3 regions of the Serratia aquatilis genome follow, and region 2 is predicted to be linked to each of the others. Evidence: predicted binding sites of a transcription regulator. Region 2 holds the regulator's gene; each other region holds the start of a gene.
The links. The regulator PhoB, encoded in region 2, activates phosphate uptake and scavenging genes when phosphate is short. The targets are predictions, from matches to a motif close to CTGTCATAAAACTGNCNNAT.
Positions count from the first base shown of each region.

Region 1: the regulator PhoB is predicted to act here: its motif matches at 3,069-3,088, upstream of glpT (glycerol-3-phosphate transporter).
Region 3: the regulator PhoB is predicted to act here: its motif matches at 1,610-1,629, upstream of pstS (phosphate ABC transporter substrate-binding protein PstS).

Region 1 is NZ_CP173186.1:265,180-271,038, reverse strand. Features, by position in the region: gene glpB (glycerol-3-phosphate dehydrogenase subunit GlpB) at 1-1,240, opposite strand, end outside; gene glpA (anaerobic glycerol-3-phosphate dehydrogenase subunit A) at 1,230-2,879, opposite strand; gene glpT (glycerol-3-phosphate transporter) at 3,299-4,651, shown strand; gene glpQ (glycerophosphodiester phosphodiesterase) at 4,891-5,859, shown strand, end outside.
Region 2 is NZ_CP173186.1:4,022,174-4,028,032, forward strand. Features, by position in the region: gene proY (proline-specific permease ProY) at 1-292, opposite strand, end outside; gene brnQ (branched-chain amino acid transport system II carrier protein) at 364-1,683, opposite strand; gene SAQUA_RS18180 (PstS family phosphate ABC transporter substrate-binding protein) at 2,234-3,181, opposite strand; gene phoR (phosphate regulon sensor histidine kinase PhoR) at 3,195-4,511, opposite strand; gene phoB (phosphate response regulator transcription factor PhoB) at 4,536-5,225, opposite strand; gene sbcD (exonuclease subunit SbcD) at 5,446-5,859, shown strand, end outside.
Region 3 is NZ_CP173186.1:5,395,139-5,400,997, reverse strand. Features, by position in the region: gene pstC (phosphate ABC transporter permease PstC) at 1-402, opposite strand, end outside; gene pstS (phosphate ABC transporter substrate-binding protein PstS) at 493-1,533, opposite strand; gene glmS (glutamine--fructose-6-phosphate transaminase (isomerizing)) at 1,846-3,675, opposite strand; gene glmU (bifunctional UDP-N-acetylglucosamine diphosphorylase/glucosamine-1-phosphate N-acetyltransferase GlmU) at 4,095-5,465, opposite strand; gene SAQUA_RS24510 (F0F1 ATP synthase subunit epsilon) at 5,761-5,859, opposite strand, start outside.

The DNA.
Region 1 (5,859 bases), 1.7 Mb from region 2:
GGGCGACATGCAGTGCGCCAATCAGCGAAACTCCCGCTCCACAGCCTTGCTGCAACGGGTCGTAGCCGCCGGTCACGGCACCGATAGCGTACAGATTGACGATCGCTTCACCTTGCTTTAACGCACGCAGGCAGTGATCCGTTCGTACTCCGAATTGCAGATAGGGTTGTGAGGCAAACAGGTCCGGGTGGCACCAGTCGGCACGTTCGGTTTTGCTAAAGACATCCAGGCCAAACACCGGCTCACGGATGCCATCAAATGCAGCCACCAAGCCGTTGCTGAAGAAGCTGCCACTGGCTAATACCACCTGCTCTGCCCGCAGTGGGATATCGGTATGGTTGCGGGTATAAAGACCGGTGATACGGTGCCCGTCGAAACTTGCCTGCAATACGCTATCCCCTGGCATGAATTCCCCACCTAGTTGCTGAAAACGCTGGCGCAATGCCTGGTGGAGCCTCATCCCCAATACGGAAGGAGGGAGCGTCGGCAGCAGGCAAATCACCTTGCCGGTGGCCTGGCGCAGAGCCTGCAGCGGTTCATCACTCTCCAACCCCAGACAGGCTGGCAGGAAGATGGCCTCTGCCTCACCCGCCTGACGTTTCACTTCCTCCGCCAGTTCTGCCAGATGCTCTGGCAGATCCAACACACGGGCAATGTTCACCGCACGAAACTCACTCGGGTTATTACGCAAGCGGTCGAGGATCGGCAAATGCATAAATGCCACTTCTGCCGTGACGCCCAGTTCCTGGATCAGTGCGCTTGCCGCCATCTGCGGTTGGAAGTCTAAAAATCCTTCAATGCCCAGCACCGCGATGTTCTGCCAAGGCAGTGTTCCGCCAAGCGGTGAAACCGGGACCGCTTCTGGGCTGAGCCAGGTTGCACGACGAATCCCCAATGGGGTAACTCGTAGGTGATTCCGCTCACTACTGCCCTGCATCTGCACACCGCAACGTTGCAGTAATTGTTCTGCTTCGGTTGCCAACGCCGCCACTTGAGTAGCGCCAATCAGACTATAGGGATGTTGCGGTGCCTGCTGCGCCAGATCGGATAAGGCAGATAGCGGCGACGCCACCGATGTACCATCGGGCAGTTGTGCCAGAAGATCGAGCGAGCCGGAAGAAAAATAGAGTGCGCTCTGGCCAGCACTGACCACCGCACAGCGCTGGCCTTGCTCTGCCAGACGGATGGCACAGCTTAAACCAGCCAATCCACCACCAATCACTACCGTATCAAATTGCATCATCCGCCTCCTGCTTCTGGTCACCGCAAGCATCCAGTCCGCATAGTCCTTGATAGACCCAACTGGTGAATTCACTTTCCCGCAGCGCGTCACCCCAAGCGATAGGGCGCACGCCTTTCCAACGTTCATTCAGGAAGTGAGAGAGCTGTGAGATAGATTGCTGTGGCGTTGTTACATTAAAGTGCGTCAGCAAACCGGCAGCGCGGCAGGCACAAAGTTCCCCCTGGCAGGTTCCCATACCGACACGGGTACGGCGGCGCAGGTCAACCAGGTTATTGACGGTCAGCGAGTTTACCGCATAACGCACCTCTCCGGCGGTGACCGCCTCACACTCACACACCAGACTGTTATCCAACCGATTACCCGACGGCACCAGGCTGGCACGATCGCCATGACGATACACTGCCGAACCGCGAATACTGGCCGGCAACGAAACCACGCTGCGCGCCGTTTCCTCCGCCGACTGACGGGAACCCGGTAAGGGTTCTTCAGCAGTGGTACAAGGCGTGGTGACGCCCAGTTTGGCGCATACGCTATCCGTCGCCCATTGCGCCATCAGCCGGTAGGTCATCAGCTTGCCGCCGGTGATAGTGATAAAACCCTCCAACCCATCACGCTGCGCGTGATCGAGCAACACGATGCCACGGCTGACGCTACGCCCAGAAGGGTCATTGTCGCTGGCAAACAGTGGCCGCACCCCTGCATAGGCGCGCAGGATGCGGGTCTGCGCCAATTTAGGTGCCAGTAACGAACCTTCACGGATCAGCACATCGACTTCCTGCGGTGTAACCACCATGTTGTCGATCTGATCGTAATCAATGCGGGTAGAGGTAGTGCCGATCAGTGAGATGGTATCGCCCGGTACCAAAATATCGGCGTCTGCAGGTTTACGGCAGCGGTTAATCACCATGTTATTAATGCGATGGCCAAGGATCAACAGCGCCCCTTTGGCGGGGAGCATGCGAACCCGCAGATCGGCATATTCCGCAATCTGCTGGCCCCAAATTCCGGCGGCGTTAACCACCACCTGCGCATAAATGTCGTACTGGCGTGTCGCTTTATGGTCGAAAACGCGCACGCCGGTCACACGATCGCTCGTACGCAGTAAACCAATCACCTGATGATAGGTAAGAACCTGTGCACCATGCTCACGGGCATCGAGCATATTGGCAGCGGTCAGCCGGAAAGGATCGACAGTGCCATCCGGTACGCGGACGGCACCGATCAGTACCGGGTTGGCAGCCGGTTCCAGCCGCAGTGCCTGTTGGGGGTCTATCGCTTCAGCATCAATCCCGGCGTCATGGCAAGCGGTAATGAATTGCTGCTGATAACTGATTGAATCCTCAGGCAAAGTAATAAAGAGGCCGTCGGTACGCTCGATACAATGATGGGCAATACGTTTGAGAATGCGGTTTTCCTCAATACATTCACGAGCCGATTCACCATCGGTCACCGCATAGCGCGCCCCACTGTGTAGCAACCCATGATTGCGGCCCGTTGCGCCAGTGGCAATGTCATGCCGCTCCAGTAAAACACAGCGCAAACCACGCCGTGCACAATCACGAGCAATCCCTGCACCGGTGGCTCCGCCACCAATGATGATCACATCCGTTTCGGTCACTGGTGAGTTGTTGCTCATCACGCCCCCTAAGCCTGTGGTTATGGTTTTATAGAACCACACTTATTAAGGTTTTTGTTTGATAAGGAACAATAACGAGCAAAAAACGAAAATAACATGTCAATGAAAAACGCTAGTTGTGATCTAAATCACAAGTTTTAGGTGTTTAGCTGTTTCATAAAGTTAACCAATCGCTCAAAATCCGCCACTGAGTCATAAAAGTGTAACAAATGAGCCATCCATCACAGTGACTATCACCACTCTTCACTAGGATGACGCTCGTTATAGAACAATTTAACGGCATTTCCTGGAAGTTTCTCTCGATTGCACGTGAGTATAGCGAGCGATCAACTATGGAATGGCCCTGGTTCCCATTCGAACATCTTCAAGGCATCCGTTTCCTGTTGATGTAATAACTGATAAAGCCATCGGAGGCGCTCATGTTGAGTATTTTTAAGCCAGCCGCACACATTTCCCGTGTGCCGCTAGATAAGGTAGACCCGCTCTATCGCAAACTGCGCTGGCAAATTTTTATGGGGATCTTTTTCGGTTACGCCGCTTACTATCTGGTGCGTAAAAACTTTACCCTGGCGATGCCCTATCTGATCGACCAAGGGTTCAGCCGTGGCGATCTGGGGTTTGCGCTTTCAGGCATTTCCATCGCCTATGGCTTCTCCAAGTTTATTATGGGTTCGGTTTCTGACCGCTCCAATCCACGCGTATTTCTTCCTGCTGGCTTGATCCTCGCCTCCGCCGTAATGCTGTTTATGGGCTTCGTCCCTTGGGCTACCTCCAGTATTGCCGTGATGTTTGTGCTGCTGTTCCTGTGTGGCTGGTTCCAGGGGATGGGTTGGCCGCCCTGTGGCCGTACCATGGTGCACTGGTGGTCGCAGAAAGAGCGCGGCAGTATTGTCTCAGTATGGAACTGCGCCCATAACGTGGGTGGCGGGTTGCCACCACTGTTGTTCCTGTTAGGTATGGCGTGGTTCAACGACTGGAAAGCGGCGCTGTATATGCCCGCTTTCGGTGCGATCCTGGTGGCATTGATCGCCTTTGCCTTGATGCGTGACACCCCACAATCCTGTGGGTTGCCTCCTATCGAAGAGTACAAGAACGACTACCCGGATGATTACAGTGAAAAAGCGGAAGAAGAGCTGACAGCCAAGCAGATCTTCATGCAGTACGTCCTGCCTAACAAGTTGCTGTGGTACATCGCCATTGCTAACGTGTTCGTATATCTGCTGCGTTACGGCATCCTGGACTGGTCGCCAACCTATCTGAAAGAAGTGAAACACTTCACGCTGGATAAGTCTTCCTGGGCCTATTTCCTCTACGAATACGCCGGTATCCCTGGCACCCTGCTGTGTGGCTGGATGTCTGACAAAGTATTCAAAGGCAACCGTGGTGCAACCGGGGTGTTCTTTATGACGCTGGTTACCATTGCCACCGTCGTTTACTGGCTGAACCCGGTGGGCAACCCCGGTATCGATATGGCTTGTATGATCACTATCGGCTTCTTGATCTACGGCCCAGTGATGCTCATTGGCCTACACGCTCTGGAGCTGGCACCGAAAAAGGCAGCGGGTACCGCCGCAGGCTTCACCGGTCTGTTCGGCTATCTGGGCGGTTCGGTAGCGGCGAGCGCCATTGTGGGTTACACCGTTGACTACTTCGGTTGGGACGGCGGCTTCATGGTGATGATTGGCGGTAGCATCGGTGCCGTTATCCTGCTGCTGCTGACCATGATCAGCGAGAAGAAGCACCATGCCGACATCGCCGCCAAACGCGGTTAATTCCCGCAACGTTTTTGCATAACTGTAAAGGCCACGCATCGTGGCCTTTCAGACTGCTGACAAACACCGTTATTAGGGAGAGCGTGCCGATGGGGTCGTAACGGCGTAAGCCGTCGGAGCGCCCCTCGGTGCGCTAGGCCCGGGTATCTCGGGTCAGAAGGCGACTTTGTCATCAACCTCAAAGGCCACACATCGTGGCCTTTTTCCATCCTCTACCTAACAACATGGAGTACAACAGAATGCGAATTCAAACTACAGCCCTGCTGACAGGGGTCATTCTTGCCACCTCAATGTTCAGCGCTGCACAAGCAGCGGATAAAGTGGTGATTGCTCACCGTGGTGCCAGCGGCTATCTGCCCGAACATAGCCTACCCGCCAAGGCCATGGCCTACGCACAGGGTGCAGATTTCCTGGAACAAGATCTGGTGATGACCAAAGATAACGAACTGGTCGTCCTGCACGACCATTATCTTGATCGCGTTACCGATGTCGCCCAGCGATTCCCGGACCGGGCACGTAAAGATGGCCGCTACTACGCCATTGATTTTACCCTGCCTGAAATCAAGTCACTGAAGTTCACCGAAGGTTTTGATATCAAAGACGGTAAACAGGTGCAAAGTTACCCTGGCCGTTTCCCGATGGGTAAATCCGATTTCCGCGTACACACCTTCCAGGAAGAGATTGAGTTTGTGCAGGGTCTGAACCATTCGACCGGCAAAAACATCGGTATCTATCCGGAAATCAAAGCACCGTGGTTCCACCGCCAGGAAGGCAAAGACATCACCACCAAAGTGCTAGAAGTGTTGAAGCAATATGGCTACACCAGCAAGAGTGACAACGTCTATCTGCAATGCTTTGATGCCAACGAGTTGCAGCGCATCAAGGAACAGCTGGAACCCAAGATGGGGATGGACCTGAAGCTGGTGCAACTGATCGCCTATACCGATTGGAATGAAACCTACGAGCAGAAAGCCGACGGCAAGTGGGTGAACTATGACTACGACTGGATGTTCAAACCGGGCGCGATGAAAAAGATCGCCCAGTATGCCGACGCTATCGGCCCCGACTACCATATGCTGATTGCCGAGAAAGGATCCAAGCCAAACCATATCGTACTGACCGATATGGTGAAAGAGGCACATGCCAGTAATATGATGGTGCATCCGTTCACTATTCGCGCCGATAAACTGCCGAAATATGTGACCGAT
Region 2 (5,859 bases):
TAATGTAACCGGCCATCGGTCCCAGGTAATCCTGGGCATAGCGTGAGAACGAACTGGCCTGTGGGTTATTGACCGACATTTCGCCCAGTGCGCGCATGATGATGAAAGCAATGATACCGCCGATCAGATAAGCCAGTAGAACGCTAGGGCCTGCCATTCTGATGGCCTCGGCAGACCCGTAGAACAAACCGGTTCCAATAGCAGAACCTAGCGCCATGAAGCGGATGTGGCGCGTACTGAGACCACGCTTCAGCTTATTGGCTGGGGCTGTAGTGAGTGACTGTTGTGGCATGAAAGTGACCTGTCTTTTTAAACGTAAAAAAGCCACGGACAAGTCCGTGGCCCAAAATCAAGACCGTCGGTTTAAGAGTGAGCAGTCACTTGGCTGCGCGCAAAAACCCGATCATAAATTGCGACCAATACCAGCATCAACAGCGAAGGAGGCAACCAAGCCAAGCCCTGCGCTGCCAGCGGCAGGTGAGCAGTCCATGCTGGCATCAAGTGCTGGAAGCTGGACGCTTTCACGGCATCAAGAATACCAAACAAAAGGCTGACTAACATCACTGGGGCAACAATTCGTGACGCACTATTCCACCAACGTAAAGTGAAGCTCAAGACCACCAACACAATGCAAGGTGGGTAGATCGCCGTCAGTACCGGGATCGAAATCTGAATTAGATGGCTCAGACCCAGATTGGAAACCACCATTGAGAACACACCAAGAACGAACACCAGAGTTTTGTATGACAGCGGCAGATACTGAGCAAAGAATTCCGCACAGGCGCAAGTCAGGCCGACCGCAGTCACCATACATGCAATGAAGATCAATGCGGCCAGGAAGAAGCTCCCAACGCTACCGAACGTATTTTGTACATAAGCATGCAGGATCACCGCGCCATTAGTCGCGTCAGGAGTCAAAACCCCGCTACCGGAACCCAGCTTAAACAGGCTTAAATATACCAGCGTCAGCCCCACCCCGGCGATCAAACCGGCCAAGATAGTGTAGCGGGTCAACAAACGGGCATCCTTCACACCACGGGAGCGTGCAGCATTCACTATGACGATACCAAAGACCATGGCCCCTAGCGTGTCCATCGTCAGATAGCCATTAACAAAGCCAGAAGAGAACGGGACACTCTGGTAAGCCTCAACGGCCGGGATCGGAGCACCTGCAGGCCAAAGCAGCGCAGCAATTCCCAGCGCGGCCAGGGCTAAAATCTTCAGCGGGGCCAATATATGGCCCACAGTATCAAGCAGGCGGCCCGGATACAGCGAGATACCGATCACCAGCGCAAAATAGACCAGACTATAGATAAACAGCGGCATCGCACCGTCGCCAGTCAATGGCGCTATACCCACTTCAAAGGAAACGGTGGCAGTACGTGGGGTAGCAAACAGTGGGCCGACGGCAAGGTAGCAAACCGTTGCCAACAGCAAACCAGCACTGCGGCCAATCGGCGAACTCAGTGCATCAACACCGCCGCCTACGCGCGCCAATGCGATCACGGTGATCACCGGTAAGCCAACGGCGGTGATCAGAAAACCAAGAGCGGCGGTCCATACGTGTTCACCTGACTGCAAACCCACCATTGGCGGGAAAATAATGTTCCCAGCGCCGACGAATAAGGCAAAGGTCATAAAACCTAAAGCCAGAATATCTTTTGATGCTAAACGATGACTCATACGATGTTGTGTTGCCTGTTAAATAGTAAAAAATTACCAATATGGTGTTGAGAAAACGCATTCAGGCTGCTGGCTGCCCTTTCATTACCAGACCGATAGACACAAAACCCACGCTAACGGGTATTTTGACCTTATCAAACGGTAACCACTGGTGATAACGGGCAGGGTTTTAGTTGTTATTGCTCCCTCGCTGCCAACAATACTGTGTTCTGAAAACAGCGGGATAAGCGGAGATTAGTCCAGCAACGGGGGCTAAGTTAAATATTTATAGTGCTGAAAGGCAATACTCATCGCCAAAAGCAGAGCGATAAACCAGATAATACCACGCACCCAGTTGATCGTAGGGGTTATCAATAAATATACACTACATGATTTGTGTTATTTTTAAACAACCAACTCACGAAATGTGAAACAAAGTGTTAACTAACGCAAGAAAAAAACAGTAAACCACCAAAAAATGCGCAATACCCCCATATTTTGTAACTCATCAACCAGTGACAGACACAAGGCAGAGTAGCGACGTCAGTACTCACATACCATTCATCAACCGTTATGGTTCGCTGTCTAATCCCAGCAGAGTACGAGTTTTACGCAACGTATCCGGGGGTAGCGGCAGATAGCCATCCTGACTCACCAGGCGCTGCCCTTGTGCCGAAAGTACGCGGTCAAGAAAAGCGGCAGTCAGAGGTTCCAGTTGCTGATTGGGGGCCTTGTTTATGTAGATGTACAGATAGCGTGCCAGTGGGTAACTCCCATTGCGCACATTGGTTTCATTTGGCACAACATAGCGATCGCCAGTTTCAGCTAATGGCAGCAACCGCACCCCGCTGACGCGAAAACCGATACTGGCGTAGCCAATACCGTTTAACGATCCTGCTACCGCCTGGACCACCGATGCCGAACCGGGCAGTTCATTCACCAAAGTCATAAAGTCACCACCACATAACGCGCGCAACTTGAAATAACCGTAAGTGCCGGAAGCCGAATTGCGGCCAAAACGTTGCAGAGTTCGCTGTTGCCAACTGCCGGGTAGCCCCAATTCTCCCCAATGCCGGATTGGCATCTCCTCACCACAGCGGCGGGTTGCCGAGAAGATTTGATCGAGCTGATGCAGATTAAGCCCACGCAGCGGGTTATCCTGGTGAACCAACACCACCAGCGCATCGACTGCCACCGGCACTGCCAGAGGGGAATAGCCGTAACGGTGTTCAAACGCCGACACTTCCGCCGCTTTCATCGGCCTGCTCATAGGCCCAAGTTGAGCGGCTCCTGTTGCCAGTGCAGTTGGCGCGGTAGAGGAACCGGCCGCCTGGAGTTGCAGATTCACATTGGGATAATGCTGGCTGAAATCCTGCGCCCACAGCGCCATAAGGTTGGCCAGCGTATCCGAACCAACGCTGGAAAGATTGCCTGAGAGCATACCTTCGGGCGCAGACTGAACGCCTCGGCTAAGCAATAGCATCAAACAGAACAGCAGAGTTTGGGTAAGTCGGGTCATGGCGGGACACACATTAATTTTTCACTGCATTCTCTGACAGATCTGCGGCGACAATCAACCGCTTAGGCAAGGTAAAGATAAAACGCGTACCAAGCCCTGGTTCGCTGAGCACTTCCAAGCGCGAATCATGGTGGCTGAGGGCGTGTTTGACAATAGCAAGACCCAACCCACTGCCGCCAGTCTGGCGTGAGCGGGCCTTATCAACACGGTAGAAGCGCTCGGTAAGACGAGGGATATGCTCTGCACCGATGCCCGGCCCATTATCACTGACCTGGAACTGCGCCCCCAGCGGAGTCTGCTGCCAGCTCACCTCAATATTGGTGCCTTTCGGGGTGTGATTTACCGCGTTATACACCAGATTGGATACCGCACTGCGTAATTGATCGTCGTTACCAAACACCTTCAGATTTTCGTTCACCCGAAAGCTGATCTCATGACGACCACCGCTGAGTGACTGCGCCTCACGCTGCAATATGCGCAAAATCAACGGAATATCGACCTTCTCATTCATATCTATGTTTGGCGCAGCCTCGATCCGTGACAAAGTCAGCAGTTGCTTCACCAGTCCATCCATGCGTTTGGTCTGCTCTTGCATGGTATTGAGAGCCTTGCTGCGTAATGACCCCTCCCGCTCTTCATCGCTCATCATCTCCAAATACCCCTGCAATACGGTTAGCGGCGTACGAAGTTCATGGCTGACGTTGGCAAAGAAGTTGCGTCTGGCCCCTTCCAACTGGCGCATCTGGGTGACATCACGTGCCACCATCAACAGTTGCCCTTCGGAATAGGGCATAATACGGAATTCTACAAAGTGATCGTTATTCAACTGCAGCGTCAACGGCTTGGCAAACGCCTGCTGTTGCAGATATTGGCTGAATTCCGGGTAGCGCAGCAGGTTGAGAATGTGCTGGCCATTGTCTTCCGGCCAGCGAAAACCCAGCAGGTGTTGCGCTAATCCGTTACACCAGAAAATGTTGCCCTCAACGGTAGTCATAACGACCGCATCCGGCAAAGATTCCGCCCCGCTGCGAAAACGTTTGATTAATAGCGCCAGCTCACGCCGACGACGGCGATTACGCTGTTGCATCTGATACAGGCCATAAAACAGTGGCTCCCAGCTCCAGCGCCCAGGCGGCGGCGTCATGCTGCGATCGACCCACAACCAGTGGGAAAGTTTGAGTTGGTTATAAAAATTCCAGACCAAGGCAACCAGCACCGAAGCCAGCAGAAACCAGGGCAGATAGCCAAAAATCAGCCCCAGCAAAAAAGCAGGTAAACAAAAAAGGGCCAGCTCCAGCGCCAGCCTCTTCCAGGATAAGCGTTCTAACACGGTAAATTCTCCAGCGCTGCGCGGTCAGTAGCGCGTTGAGAACCGATAACCGGTGCCCCGAACGGTTTGAACCATCTTGTCATGACCACTGGTCTCCAGCGCCTTTCGCAGCCGGCGAATATGCACATCAACGGTACGGTCTTCAACATAAACGTTAGTGCCCCAGACATGATTAAGCAACTGTTCGCGGCTATAAACACGCTCTGGATGAGTCATAAAGAAATGCAGCAGCTTGAATTCGGTGGGCCCCATATCCAACGCATGCTCGCCAGCCATCACACGGTGTGAAGACGGATCCAGGCTGAGCCCTTGCATTTCAATCACATCTTCTACCGCCATCGGTGAAATACGGCGCATCACCGCTTTGATACGTGCCACCAACTCCTTGGGTGAGAATGGCTTGGTGATGTAATCATCAGCACCGACCTCCAGACCACGGACTCGGTCCTCTTCTTCACCACGCGCGGTGAGCATCATGACCGGAATATCCCGGGTCATCGCCTCACGCTTCATGTGCTTGATCAACTGGATCCCGGAACCACCAGGCAACATCCAGTCAAGTAGCACCAAGTCAGGGAATGGCTCAGACAGGCGCATTACGGCACTGTCATAATCCTCGGCTTCCAACGGTTGGTAACCATTCTGTTCCAACACAAAGCACACCATCTCACGGATTGGTGCTTCATCTTCCACCACCAGTATGCGTCTTGCCATTGTCCATCCTGCCAATGAGTTTGCGATCTATTAGGCTATGTGGAGTTATTATGCGTCAATTTTGTGACATTTTTATGAATATCTATCTTGTGGATAGCAAGTCTGTGTTTATTTGGAAGATCGAAGAAAAATGATTCGAATATCATATTGATTGCATCACGACACAAGGTATCTACGCCCTTATAATCATCGCCATCCTCTATTAGCCGGGAAGCTTTATATGCGCCTGATCCATACCTCTGACTGGCATTTGGGCCAGCACTTTTTTACTAAAAGCCGCGCCGCAGAGCATCAGGCTTTCTTAAGCTGGTTGATTGAGCAGGTGGAACGGCAGCAGATAGATGCGGTGATCGTCGCAGGGGATCTTTTTGATACCGGCTCGCCCCCCAGCTACGCCCGCGAACTGTACAACCGTTTTGTGGTGGAGCTGCAGCGCACAGGCTGCCAACTGGTGATACTGGGGGGCAACCATGACTCCGTGGCGACTCTGAATGAATCGCGTGAGCTGCTTTCCTGCCTGAATACCACCGTGATTGCCAATGCGCAGGCCGAGCCCGAGCAGCAAATCGTGGTATTGAATCAACGCAATGGCCAACCGGGTGCGGTACTGTGTGCAATCCCCTTTCTACGTCCA
Region 3 (5,859 bases), 1.4 Mb from region 2:
CACGAACAGGCCCCACATGCCGTAAACAATACTTGGGATTGCCGCCAGCAGTTCTATGGCAATGCCTAATGGACGCTTAAGCCAGTTAGGGGCCAGTTCGGTCAGGAACAGGGCGATACCAAAGCTGACCGGTACGGCGATAATCAAGGCAATCAATGAGGTAACTACCGTGCCGTAAATCGGTACCAGAGCACCAAATTGCTCAGCTGGTGCGTCCCATTCTTTGGTCCACAGGAAGGCGAGGCCAAACTTCTGCATGCTTGGCCAGGAGGCAAAAATCAACGAAACGATAATGCCGCCCAGCAATAATAAGGTAATCAGCGCTGCCAGTCTGACCAGCGCGCTGAAGATAATGTCACCATTTTTACTTGGTGGTTTAATGGTCGGCCTAGATCCAGCCATAAATTACTCTTCTGTTTAAAGCCAGGGGCCCAGCATGCTGAGCCCTTACACATCAGGTTGAGGCGCGGTCATTCCGCACCCCCTGCATCCTTAGAACAATGCCTTGCCAGAACTGTCTTTGATATTGGTTCTCCAGGCAGCACGGATCTGCTCAACCACTTCTGGTGGCAGTGTAGCGTAATCTAGCTCGTTCGCTTGCTTAGCACCGGTTTTATAGGCCCAGTCAAAGAATTTCAGCACTTCGGTACCTTGCTCAGGCTTCTTCTGCTCTTTATGGATCAGAATGAAGGTAGTAGAGGTGATCGGCCAGACGTTGTCGCCTTTCTGGTTGGTCAGGTCCTGTGCGAAAGTTTTGCTCCAGTCCACACCTTTGGCCGCTGCGCTGAAGCTCTCTTCAGTCGGGCTGACAGGTTGGCCATCTGCAGAGATCAGTTTAGTGTAAGCCAGGTTGTTTTGCTTGGCGTAAGCGTATTCAACATAACCAATAGAGCCAGGCAGACGTTGAACGAACGCGGCGATACCGTCGTTTCCTTTGCCACCCAGACCGGTTGGCCAGTTAACGGTTGAGCCAGCTCCGATTTTCTCTTTCCACTGCGCATTGGCTTTAGACAGATAGCTGGTGAAGACGAAAGAAGTACCAGAACCATCAGCGCGACGCACTACGGCGATGTTCTGATCCGGCAGTTTAACGCCCGGGTTTAACTTAACGATCGCTGGGTCATTCCATTTTTTGATGTTACCCAAATAGATATCACCCAGTGTTTGACCATCCAGAGTCAATTCACCGGATTTAATGCCTGGGATGTTCACGGCAAGCACCACACCACCAATTACGGTAGGGAATTGGAACAGGCCGTCAGCAGCCAGTTTGTCGTCAGACAACGGTGCATCTGAAGCGCCAAAATCAACGGTGTTGGCGAGAATTTGCTTTACACCACCCGAGGAGCCGATCCCCTGATAGTTGACCTTATTGCCTGTTTCTTTCTGATAAGAATCTGCCCACTTGGCATAAACCGGAGCGGGGAATGTCGCACCTGCACCGGTCAGGCTAGCAGCAGCGAACGCAGACACAGAGGCCAGGGAGATAGTCGCTGCCACAATACTGGCGACGGTAGTACGCATCAGTTTCATAATCCCTCCTAATGGGATATTTAAAAATCGGCTTTGAGCCGTTTTCATCAGAGTAAGTATTGCTGCAAGAGGGAAAATAGGACAGTTTCGTGACATTAAAATGTATGAAATATTACATTTATATTACAGTGCGCGGATTTTGGTATTTATTAAATTAAAAACAATAAGTTAAATATTTATCAGGCCAAAAATAATCTGTAAAAAAAGGCGCTAAACCGCTGAAGTTGAGCAATTTACGTTCTTTTATTATTGTCTGTCATATAGCAAAAAGCCGGCAATCAAGCCGGCTTGATAGTTACATCAGTGTAAAAATCACTCTACGGTGACCGACTTCGCCAGGTTACGCGGCTGGTCCACATCAGTGCCTTTTATTAACGCCACATAGTAGGACAACAGTTGCAAAGGTACGGTGTAGAAGATAGGTGCGACAATTTCTTCAACATGAGGCAACGGAATAATAGTCATGCCTTCACTGCTAACGAAACCTGCATCCTGATCGGCGAACACATACAGTTGACCACCGCGCGCGCGCACCTCTTCGATGTTGGATTTCAGTTTTTCCAGCAATTCGTTATTAGGAGCAACCACGATCACCGGCATATCCGCATCAATCAGCGCCAGAGGGCCATGCTTCAGTTCCCCGGCAGCATAGGCTTCTGCGTGAATATAGGAGATCTCTTTGAGCTTCAGCGCCCCTTCCATCGCTATCGGGTATTGATCGCCACGGCCAAGGAACAAGGCGTGGTGTTTGTCAGAGAAACCTTCTGCCAGAACCTCAATGCTCTTATCGAGCGATAGCATCTGTTCAATACGCGCAGGCAGGGCCTGCAAGGCATGTACTATTTCCTGCTCTACGGACTCTGACATCCCTCTCAAGCGGCCAATACGCGCCACCAGCATCAGTAATACCGCCAGTTGGGTAGTAAACGCCTTGGTGGATGCCACACCAATTTCCGTGCCCGCTTTGGTCATCAGAGCCAGATCAGATTCCCGCACCAGTGAAGAGCCAGCGACGTTACACACCGCCAGTGAACCAAGGTACCCCAATTCTTTTGACAGACGCAGTGCTGCCAGCGTATCGGCGGTTTCTCCGGATTGAGACAATGTGATAATCAAGCTACCGGGACGCACCGCTGATTTGCGGTAACGGAATTCAGACGCGATCTCCACATCACAAGGCATCCCCGCCAGTGACTCGAACCAGTAACGCGCCACCATCCCGGAATGGTAAGAAGTACCACAGGCGATGATTTGTACGTGTTGCACTTTTGCCAGCAGTTCGTCGGCACGAGGGCCTAATTCGCTAAGATTGATCTGACCATGGCTAAAACGCCCTTCAAGGGTGTTTTTCAGCGCCATTGGTTGTTCAAAAATCTCTTTCTGCATGTAATGGCGGTATGCGCCTTTATCACCTGCATCGTATTGCACCTGAGACTCAATCTCCGGGCGTTCAATGGCATTACCCTGCTTGTCGAAGATGCTAACGGTATGGCGAGTAACTTCCACCAGGTCGCCTTCTTCCAGGAAGATAAAACGACGAGTGACTGGCAACAGCGCCAATTGGTCAGAAGCGATAAAGTTTTCACCCATACCACGGCCAATCACCAGCGGACTACCAGAACGGGCAGCAACCAATACGCTCGGATCGCGGCTATCCATCACAACGGCACCATAGGCACCACGCAGTTGTGGGATCACTCGCTGAACCACCTGCAGCAAAGTCCCGCCCTTTTTCTGTTCCCAATGGACCAGGTGGGCAATCACCTCGGTATCGGTTTCCGAACTGAAGGGGTAACCCCGCTCGATCAGCAATTCGCGCAGCGGTTCGTGATTTTCAATAATTCCGTTATGGACCACGATGATATGGCTAGAAACGTGAGGGTGCGCGTTCATTTCGGTAGGTTCACCGTGCGTCGCCCAACGAGTGTGGGCAATACCCGTACCTCCATGCAAAGCGTGTTGCTTTGCGGCTTCCGAAAGCGCATTGACTTTACCGACACGGCGCAAACGGCTAACGTTTCCTTCAGTATCGACTACCGTCAAACCGGCTGAATCATAACCCCGGTATTCCAGACGACGTAAACCTTCCAACAAAATTTCTGCAACATCACGTTGCGCTACTGCGCCTACAATTCCACACATCTGTTGTATTCCTAATTAAGTACCTTTAGGGGCACTTGCGATGCCTTGACCTGATTTTTGCCGGTTTTTTTACTCTAAATAATTCCAGTTGCAAGAAGGCGGCAAGTTCGCGAGTTCCCAGGAGCATAGATAACTATGTGACTGGGGCGAGCGAATGCTGCCAACGCACATGCAACTTGAAGTATGACGAGTAAACCGTGCTTCCCCGAGCCTGTAGAGAGTGGGGTTATTATGTTTTGTACTGAGTTCTTGAACAAAACCCAATACAAAACACACTATTAACCTGCACTAATTTACCCAACAGATTTCGAATTGCAGCTAGGCGGCAAGCGCCTGAATCCCCAAGAGCTTACCAAGGTAAGTGACTGGGGTTCAGGCGCGAAGCCAACAACGCTGCGGTTCGAAAGATGAAGGGTAAATTACTTTTTCTTCACCGGACGCTGCCAACCCTGTATATGCACTTGCTTAACGCGGCTCAGCACCAGTTCTTCTTCAGCAATATCGCGGGTAACCGTGGTGCCTGCAGCAATGGTCGCTCCTCTGCCAACGGATACCGGCGCCACCAGTTGCGTATCCGAACCGACAAACACACCGTCACCAATCACTGTCTTATGCTTGTTGGCACCGTCATAGTTACAGGTAATAGTCCCTGCACCGATATTCACATCGTCGCCAATCTCGGCATCGCCCAGATAGCTCAGATGCCCGGCTTTAGAGCCTTTGCCCAGCCGCGCTTTCTTTATTTCCACAAAGTTGCCAACGTGCGCGCCTTCAGCCAATTCGGCTCCCGGGCGCAAACGGGCAAACGGGCCAACGGTGCAAGCCGCCTCTAATTTCGCATCTTCTAGCACGCTGTAAGGACTGATCTCGCAATCGTCACCAATCACACAGTTCTTAAGTACGCAGCCAGCTCCGATTTTTACGCGATTACCCAGCTTGACCTTGCCTTCGATGATCACATTGGCATCAATAGAAATATCACGGCCATGCTCCAGCTCACCACGCAGATCGAAACGCGCCGGATCCAGCAGCATCACGCCCGCCAGCAGCAGTTTTTCGGCCTGCTCAGCCTGATAGACGCGTTCAAGCTGTGACAGTTGTAGGCGGTTATTCACCCCCTCCACCTCACTCAAGCGCTCAGGGTGCACAGCTTCAATTTTCTTACCATCGGCATGAGCCAAAGCAATGATATCGGTAATGTAGAACTCACCCTGCGCATTATTGTTATTCAGCATACTTAGCCAGCGCTTCAGATCGCGGCCATTTGCCACCAAAATACCGGTGTTGATTTCATTAATCTGCCGCTGTTGGTCATTGGCATCTTTATGCTCAACAATGCCAACAACTTCGCCGTTTTCTCGCACAATACGTCCATAACCGCTAGGGTCCTGCAACTTTACCGTCAGTAGACCAATGCCACCCAAAGGTTTTGCTGCTAACAGGCGTGTCAGTGTTTCGACAGCGATCAAAGGCACATCGCCATACAGCATCAGCACGTCTTCATCATCGGAAAAATGCACCGCCGCCTGCTGCATAGCATGACCAGTACCCAGTTGTTCTGCCTGTAACACCCAGTTAAGTGGCTGGTTCTTCAGGGTGCTCTTCAACAGTTCACCACCGTGGCCATAAACCAGGTGCACTTTCTGGGCACCTAGCTTCATGGCAGCATCAATGACGTGCTGCACCATGGGCTTGCCTGCCAGTGGATGTAACACTTTGGGAAGATCGGAATACATGCGTGTTCCCTTGCCCGCGGCGAGGATAACCACGCTCATTGCGCTGTTAGACATAAGCAACCTGATAACTCCATTTTGATGGACGAAAGTAAAACCGTTTGATGACGAAATTACTACATATTTCTCTACACGAATCGGGCACACGGCGCTTGGCTCTAGGCATGCCGTTAATTATACCAATCCTATTTAACAACAAAAAAACTGTCGGCGATCGGAGACGCTTAATTCGCTTGGCAGCGTTAATACATCACACTATCAATCATGTTCAAACGCTTATTTCAAAGCAAAAAAAAAGCGACCAACAAGGGCCGCTTTCTGATCTCAAGGTGTTGTAAACAATACCTGAGTGTTACATCGCTTTTCTGGTTAGCTCGATAACGCGTAATTTAGCGATCGCTTTCGCCAGTTCAGCGGATGCCTGAGCATAGTCGACATCACCATGAGAGCT